DNA from 2 places in the Alteromonas sp. ABH4_452 genome. Region 2 is predicted to be linked to the other one. Evidence: predicted binding sites of a transcription regulator. Region 2 holds the regulator's gene; the other holds the start of a gene.
The links. Region 2 encodes FliA, which starts transcription of late flagellar genes. Its sites were predicted from a motif close to CTAAAGNTNNNNNNNNNNNNGCCGATA; they were not measured.
Positions count from the first base shown of each region.

Region 1: a site for FliA is predicted at 1,453-1,479, ahead of pomA (flagellar motor protein PomA). Genes of this name have one in related genera too.

Region 1 covers NZ_CM149973.1:1,985,479-1,989,909, forward strand. The annotation lists gene ACYX4N_RS08460 (farnesyl diphosphate synthase) at 1-857, opposite strand, end outside; gene xseB (exodeoxyribonuclease VII small subunit) at 887-1,129, opposite strand; gene pomA (flagellar motor protein PomA) at 1,530-2,291, shown strand; gene ACYX4N_RS08475 (flagellar motor protein MotB) at 2,291-3,220, shown strand; gene ACYX4N_RS08480 (class I SAM-dependent methyltransferase) at 3,348-4,431, opposite strand, start outside.
Region 2 covers NZ_CM149973.1:3,748,914-3,753,344, forward strand. The annotation lists gene ACYX4N_RS16115 (chemotaxis protein CheA) at 1-709, opposite strand, end outside; gene ACYX4N_RS16120 (protein phosphatase CheZ) at 722-1,477, opposite strand; gene cheY (chemotaxis response regulator CheY) at 1,512-1,895, opposite strand; gene ACYX4N_RS16130 (RNA polymerase sigma factor FliA) at 1,932-2,663, opposite strand; gene ACYX4N_RS16135 (MinD/ParA family protein) at 2,660-3,526, opposite strand; gene flhF (flagellar biosynthesis protein FlhF) at 3,532-4,431, opposite strand, start outside.

The DNA.
Region 1 (4,431 bases), 1.8 Mb from region 2:
GCAATTAAACTGTCGATATTGTAGGGTAAACGCGTCAATGCTTGAAGTGCATTATTGTGAAGCATTTCTAATTCTTGTTTAGCGCCAGCCATTCCGAGCTTGGCGGGAAACGTGTTTTTACCCAATGCTTCGTCTGACCCTGCCGGTTTACCTAATTTCTCGCTGCTGCCTTCAACGTCTAAAATGTCGTCTTGAACTTGAAAAGCTAGCCCGATATCGGCGGCATAAGCCATTAAGTCAGTTTTAGTTTGTGGCAATAAGCCTTCACTGACAATAGCGACCATTTCAACACAGGCCTTCAGCAAAGCCCCAGTTTTTAGTTTGTGAAGCTGTTTCAGTTCTTCTATCGAGATGGCTTTACCTGTACTGGCAAGGTCAATAGCCTGGCCACCACACATGCCTACGTAGCCAGCACTTTTTGCGAGTACAGACAATAACTGACCACGCTTCGTTTCGGCGTACGCACTTAGTGGCGCATCGGCTAAAACCGTGAATGCGAGGGCTTGCAGCGCGTCGCCAGCTAAAATAGCCGTAGCTTCATCAAAGGCAATATGACACGTTGGCATTCCGCGACGTAAATCATCATCGTCCATGGCTGGTAAATCATCATGAACTAACGAGTAGGCGTGCACGCACTCAATAGCCATGCTTATAGCCATCTGATCTTTTTTGGGCACGTCTAACGTGTTTCCTACAACCTGCACTAGTAGTGGGCGCATGCGCTTGCCACCTGCAAGCAATGCGTGACGCATTGCATCTTTAAGGCGCGGTGCGTAATCGGGTAAATCATCAATTAAGGTAAGAAGGGATGCATCAGTTTGCTGTTTCACTTGCTGATGCAAAGCAGAAAAATTCATAGGTCGCCTGTAAGTTAAAAATGAACGTTTTACGGCTGTTCACTTTCAGGAAGAGTCTGAAGCGTTTCTTCGCCTTGTTCACTAAGCAATATTTTTACTTTTTGCTCGGCGTTTTCAAGTGATTGCTGGCCTTGACGAGATAACGCTATGCCTCGTTCAAATTTTTCCAGTGCTTTATTAAGAGGCAGATCACCGTTTTCCATTTCGTTAACGATAGCTTCTAGTTCTGATAAAGTTTCTTCAAAAGACGCTGATGCTTTTTCTGTCGTCATAAAAACACTCAATACATTGGCCAAAATACGTGTACCGCGCACATTAACTGAGGGCCGCACAAGGGTCAAATGGTTTGTCCGTATATCGCCTATATCACAGTAATATAGCTTTTTTTTCATGCAGCTGACCACGTTGAATAGGAAGATATTGTGCTATATTCGAAATAAGTGGCTACATTACTTTAAATAGAAGGGTGCATGCGTGTTCTGATAGGTAGGCGAACGCTGTAAGCAAGGACGATGTATAGCAAACCTTTGAACAGGTTTTTTTAAAGTCACACTTAATAAAAAACAAATAAATATGATATTTTTCAATAATGTCGTTTTAGTATTTTTATCCTTTGCCGATAGAATATTTGTACATTAACAGCACTGACTGCGCATAAATGGGGAAGAGTGAGTGGATTTAGCAACCGTCATAGGTATGTTGGGCGCCATTGGTTTCATAGTTATGGCTATGATTCTAGGCGGCAGCTTAGGCATGTTCATCGACGTCCAATCAATATTGATCGTGTTTGGTGGGACTTTATTTGTTGTCTTGTCACAATTTACTTTAGGTCAGTTCTTCGGTGCAGGTAAGATTGCTGGCAAAGCCTTCATGTTTAAAATTGAATCGCCAGAAGAGCTCATTGAGAAAATTGTAGAGATGGCGGATGCCGCGCGAAAAGGCGGCTTTTTGGCTTTAGAGGAAGCGGAAATCTCGAACGAATTTATGCAGAAAGGCGTGGATATGCTAGTTGATGGCCACGATATTGAAGTGGTCAGAGAGACACTTGCTAAAGATATTTCTATGACGTCAGAACGACATGATTTTGGCGCCTCGTTTTTTAAAGGTATGGGCGATATTGCACCCGCCATGGGTATGATCGGTACCTTGATTGGTTTGGTTGCCATGCTATCAAACATGGATGACCCAAAAGCTATTGGCCCTGCAATGGCGGTAGCACTACTTACCACCCTTTATGGCGCTTTTTTCGCTAACGTCATCTGTTTGCCAATAGCATTCAAACTTTCAGTGCGAGCAGGGGAAGAAAAGCTCAATCAAAGCCTTGTTCTTGACGGTATTGTCGGTATCGCTGACGGTCAAAACCCTCGAGTTATTGAAGGCGTACTGAAAAACTACCTTGCTGCAAGTAAGCGTGGAAGCGCAGAGGAAGAGTAATGGCCGAAGAAGAATGCCCAAAATGCCCCCCCGAGGGGCTTCCAGCTTGGATGGGAACCTTCGCAGACTTAATGTCACTGCTTATGTGCTTCTTTGTACTTTTGCTTTCATTCTCCGAAATGGACGTACTCAAATTTAAGCAAATAGCGGGCTCAATGAAGTTTGCATTCGGTGTGCAAAACAAAATTGAAGTAAAAGACATTCCTAAAGGGACCAGTGTTATTGCTATGGAGTTTCGACCTGGTAAGCCTGATCCCACGCCAATTGAATCTATTCAGCAGCAAACCAACGAAATGACTCAGCAAATGCTAGAATTTCAAGCGGGAAATGAGGATTCAGCCGGCGGCAGGCAAAAGCAGCGTGGCGAACAACGGGGCGGTCAGTCTCAACAGACGGCTACTGAGTCATCTTCATCCGCTGAGCAAAGCACTGACCAATCTCAAATGGCTGAATTGATGAAAAAAGTGGCCCAACAATTAGAAAAGCAAATTTTAGATGGGTCGGTTGAGATGGAGTCGCTGGGGCAGCAGCTTACTATTCGTATTCGCGAGAATGGTTCGTTCTCAGCAGGGTCTGCTTTCTTGCAGCCACAATTTCAGCCCGTATTAAGAAAAATTGGTGTGCTTTTAGCGGATGTACCTGGAGAGATTGAGATTTCGGGTCATAGCGATGGTCAACATATTGCAAACGAATTATATCGCTCAAACTGGGATTTATCATCACAACGGGCAGTAGCGGTGGCCGAAGCTATGCGGACAGCGCCTGGGTTTGATGAAAGCCGTATGTCTGTGGTTGGCAAAGCTGATACTAATCCTATCGTTGAAAATGCCACGACCGCGAGTGATAGAGCTAAGAATCGCCGAGTGGAAATTAATATTAACCAAGGTAAACCAATGATATCCAAACCCATATCAGTGGTAGACGATTAAGCGGTACTCTTTTGAATTACAATATCCACTAAAAAGCGGTGCCATATGGCACCGCTTTTTGGTTTAAAATTGCTTGCTGGGTACTCATACCAATCCGCATAGATAATTACCTACCCAGCAACGACAATCAAACTCTGGCTAGTTCTTCTCTGTACTGAGGTTTAGATATAACAAGTTGTACAGTGCTAATGGTTCTTTCTAGAAAGCCACCTTCGCAATATTTGAGGTAATAGGTCCACATACGCATAAAGCGCTCGTCGTAACCATCACTCAATAATTCATCTTTAGCCGAGATAAATGCTTCATACCAATGGTTTAGCGTTTTTGCATAGTCCACACCAATGTCATGTAAGTCACGGATCATCATGTTCGTGTACTTTTTAAGATGGGCATTTAGCTGGTATTGCGATGGTAAAAAACCACCCGGAAAAATGTATTTCTGTATGAAGTCTACGCTGTTTGAATAGCTATCATAACGTCTATCGTCAATGGTTATCGACTGAAGCAACATAAGACCGTCGTCTTTTAAAAGAGAAGCACATTTTTCAAAGAAGTTACCTAAATACTGTTTGCCAACCGCTTCAATCATTTCAATGGATACTAGTTTGTCGTATTTACCTTCAAGCAAGCGATAATCTTTTTTAAGTAAGGTAATTTTACTTTCCAATCCTTCCCGTTCAATCCAATCTTTCGCCCATGCGTGCTGCTCTTCTGAAATAGTCGTGGTGGTGACACTGCAGCCGTAGTGTTTCGCAGCATAAACTGCAAGGCCTCCCCAGCCAGTGCCTATTTCTAAAAGGTGATCTGCTTCAGAAAGTTGTAATTTGTCACAAATAGCTTTTAGTTTGTAGTTCTGCGCGTCGTTTAGCGTTGCATTCGGGTCAGGGTATATAGCTGATGAATACATCATTGTTGGGTCAAGAAAGCGTGTATAAAGCTTATTACCCAAATCATAATGTGCTTCAATGTTCTTTTTAGCTTGGTCTTTTGTGTTTCGACGCGCAAAATGCTGAATTTTATTAATGGGCATGGTTAGCCACTTAAACTTATTTTCCCACTCATCAAGGGTGGGTAAGTTCCGTGCGAAAATCCTTACTACGGCTGTTACATCGTCACTGTCCCACAACCCGTCCATGTACGCCTCGCCAGCGCCCACACTGCCGCCAAGTAACAACTGTCGATAGGCTTGCACATTTTTGATATTTACCGTA
Region 2 (4,431 bases):
CTTCATCAGTAATGTCATCACTGTCAGTGCTCGCCGCTAGTGCTGACGTTTGCGCAGGCTCCGGTTTGGCGGGTTCTGTATTGGTTGATGCAGCTTGTCCTGGAGCACCACCTCCATGAAGCTCATCAAGGAGAGCCTCAAACTCATCTTCGGTAATTTCTTCTATACCACCGCTACTTTCACTGGTACCTGACGCTGCTGGCACTGGTTCATCTATAGCTAGTTCCGGCTCTTCTGCAACGACCTCGGGCTCAGCCGCGACAACTTCTGGCTCGGCCGCAGGCGCATTTGCATTGTCGAAAATGTTTTCATCTGGAGATTCTGGGCGACTGAGTTTGTGTAACAGGTCGACGAGGTGTGCATCTGCCGGCTCTAGCGGCTCTTGCGCTTTTACTCGTTCAAACATTTCAACGACCACATCAGTGGCTTGCAAAATGATATCCATTAACTCAGGCGTTAGCGTTCGTTGGCCATTGCGCATGACGTCAAAAACGTTTTCAGCACCGTGACAAATTTCAACTAACTCAGTAAGAGAAAGGAAACCCGCTCCCCCTTTTACTGTGTGATAGCCGCGAAAAATTGCGTTAAGCAAGTCCGCGTCTTCAGGATTGTTCTCAAGATCAACGAGCTGTTCTTGTAATTGTTCAAGTATCTCCCCAGCTTCTACTAGAAAGTCCTGTAATATTTCCTCGTCAACATCAAACGACATGCACCCGCTCCCCTAAAAACCTAAGCTAGACAGAAGATCATCTACATCATCTTGACCTGAAACGACGTCATCTCGTTTGTCAGCATCAATGATTGGGCCTTCTGCCTCTACACCATCAATCTTATCGGCCTTAACGCTGGAAGGTTTAGATTGTTCTGCACCGTCCCGTTCGCCAAACATAGTAAGCATGTTTACAAGGCTATCTTCGACTTCTTTAACCAAGTCGATAACGCGACGAATAACCTGTCCAGTCAAGTCTTGATAACCTTGTGCCATCAAAACTTCAGTAAGTAACTGTGTAAGTTTAGCCGACTGATTCGAACCGTCTTCCAACAATTCGTCTAAGTCTGCACATAAAACCTTAAACTCACCCAACTCGATTTGGCGGTTCATCAGCTTTTTCCACTCTGGCATAACCTTTTCGATCCGCTCCGATAGCAGTTCAGCGATGGGCATACTCGCCTCAACGGCATCCATAGTAGTATTAGCAGCTTTTTCGGTTTCTTCAATTACGTAGGTAAGGCGGGACTGGGCATCAGGGATATCGTCTGTAGCTAGATTTTTGATGCGGTCGTCTATTTGAAAGTTGTTTAATGCGTCGTGGAGTTGACGCGTTAACTTGCCTACTTCAGCGAATAGCTCAACGTTTTCTTTCATTGAGACGGCTTCAAGTAGTGCGTTAGCTGAAGCCTTGTCACCTTCTTCGAGAAAAGTGACAAGCTGCTTTGCTTCTTCTAACGATATTGGAACGTTTACATTCGTTGACATCCAGTAAACCTCATTTATCTGGTGAGCGTCTGGATCAACCTAAACGTTCGAATATTTTATCTAATTTTTCTTTAAGCGTTGCCGCGGTGAAAGGTTTAACGACGTAACCATTCACACCCGCTTGGGCGGCGGCAACGATCTGTTCCTTCTTCGCTTCGGCGGTCACCATAAGTACTGGCAAATGCTTAAGTTTGTCATCGGCTCTAATCGCGCGGAGCAAATCTATACCCTGCATACCAGGCATGTTCCAATCAGTAACAACAAAGTCGAAATCGCCTTGTTGTAACATAGGTAATGCAGTGCTTCCGTCATCCGCTTCCTGAATGTTGGCAAAACCCAAGTCTTTAAGCAGGTTTTTGATGATACGTCTCATGGTTGAAAAGTCATCGACCACGAGAATTTTCATGCTTTTGTCCAAAATAGCCTCCACTGAGGGGTTAATTGTTTTTAATTTCTATTCTTCGTCAGCTTGCCACGATTTCATTCGTGATTTGAGTTTTAACATGGCTTGACTATGAATTTGACTGACTCTCGACTCACTTACGTCGAGAACCTCGCCTATTTCTCTTAAGTTTAGTTCTTCATCATAGTAAAGTGAAAGAACAATCGCTTCTCGCTCGGGTAATGTCGTTATTGCATGGGCCAGCGCTTTTTGAAATGCGCCCTGCATTAAATCTTCTAACGGTGCATCACTGCCTCGACTTTGCTCGGTAGTGATCACATCTTCCGACACACCTAAATCTTCAATGCCGACCAACTTCCCGGCATTTACTTCATTGAGCATCTGGTGATAATCCTGCAAGCTCACATTAAGCTTGTCAGCAATATCGGAATCTCGTGCGTCGCGCCCGGTTTCACCTTCAACCTGAGATATCGCCTCTGTTATCGCGCGACCATTTCGGTGAACAGAACGTGGCGTCCAATCACCTTTGCGTATTTCGTCCAGCATGGCACCGCGAATGCGGATACCTGCGAAGGTTTCAAAGCTTGCGCCTTTTGACCCATCAAAGTTTCGAGCAGCCTCTAACAAACCAATCATGCCTGATTGGATAAGGTCATCAACAAGTACACTCGCAGGCAGGCGCGCCATCAAATGGTGCGCAATACGCTTAACCAGGGGCGCATGTCTTTCGACTAACTGCGATTTATCTGTTTGCTGTTGATAAGCGGCTGCCTTGCTGTTCAACGTTGACTTCCTACGGCTTTTTCTGCAACTAATTGTTCAATGAAAAATTCTAAGTGACCTCCAGGCTGCGCTGGAATAGGCCAAGTAAGCGCCCTGTTTGCTAGCTTGGTTATCGCTACGGCTGCAGGAGAGCCTGGAAAAGCATCAACAATAGCTGTTTGCTTACGCACAGCTTTGCGAATATTTTCGTCAAATGGCACCGTCGCCACTAATTCTAGTGCAACATCGAGAAAACGCCCTGTCACTTTGCTTAATTTGCTAAATAATTCCTGACCTTCTCGCACATCGCGAACCATATTGGCCACAACTTTAAAGCGAAAAACACCGTGCTCACGGTTAAGGATTTTTATCAGCGCATACGCATCAGTTAGTGATGTTGGCTCATCGCAAACCACCACCATGATATCTTGGGAGGCTTTAGAAAAGCTTAATACCATATCTGAAATGCCAGCAGCGGTGTCGACTATTAATACGTCTATTTGAGAACGCAGCTCGCTAAACGCTCTTATCAAGCCAGCGTGCTGTGTGGGTGAGAGTTCCGCCATTGACTGCGTACCAGATGTGGCGGGCGCAATCTTAATACCGTGGGGGCCTGTTACTAAAACCTCGTCCAACGTGCACTCGCCAGAGAGTACGTGAGATAGGTTTTTCTCAACTCGCAGGCCTAGCATCACATCTACGTTTGCAAGACCAAGGTCCGCGTCAAGAACCATTACACGCTTGCCCTGCTTCGCCATGGCGATAGCAGTGTTAAGCGTAATGTTTGTTTTACCGACGCCACCTTTACCACCGGTGACGGCGATTACTTTGATTAACCGTGATTGCTTCATTTTTCTTAAGCTACTCGCTTGATCGTCAATCATACTGCTTATGCTGTTTTAATTGCGTTGTTACTACTAGTATGATTCAAACCGTACTTTTTATAAAGCTTTGCAGCAGCGGAAACTAAAGATTTCGCTTCTGCAATCTTAATGTCTTCAGGCACTTTTTGACCATCGGTGACATAACTAACCGGTAGTTGGTATTCAACCGCTGCACTAAGTACCTCTCCTAAAGAGTAGCACTCATCTAACTTTGTGAAAATACAGCCACTTAGTTCAATATCGTCATACGCTTGAATGATTCTCTGCAAAGCCGGATATTGCGTATTGGCTTGCGCTACCAAATATTTTTTAACTTTTGGCATTTGGCCATTGTCGAACTGCTTAATTTGCTTAATTAATCGACTATCACGCTGACTAAAACCTGCTGTATCAATCAATACTAGTCGCTTATGACGAAGTTGGAACAATAAATCTGCTAGTTCTTCACTAGTTTGCGCTTTTCGCACAGTACAGCCAATAATTTTTCCGTATGTCGCTAGTTGCTCATAGGCTGCAATTCTATACGTATCAATAGTTATCATAGCTACCGATTCTGCACCGTATTTTTGCGCGTAGCGGGCGGCCAACTTTGCAACAGTGGTTGTTTTACCTGTACCAGTAGGCCCGACTAATGCAACGGCACCTTGTGAGCTTAGTATATCGTTTCCGGTAACATTTATGCGATTAGCCAATAGGTTAAGAAGATATACCCACGCGTCACGTTCGTTGTAATGAGCCGGTGTATAGCTAATCAGCTGAGTTGCTAGTGCACTACTCAAACCCATATCGGTTAATCGCGTGACCAAGTATTGATGAACAGGTTTTTGACGCTTGTTCTTCGCTTCCATTAGGTCTGCAACTTGATACTGCAATACGTCGCGAAGTGAAGCTAACTCTTCTTTGAT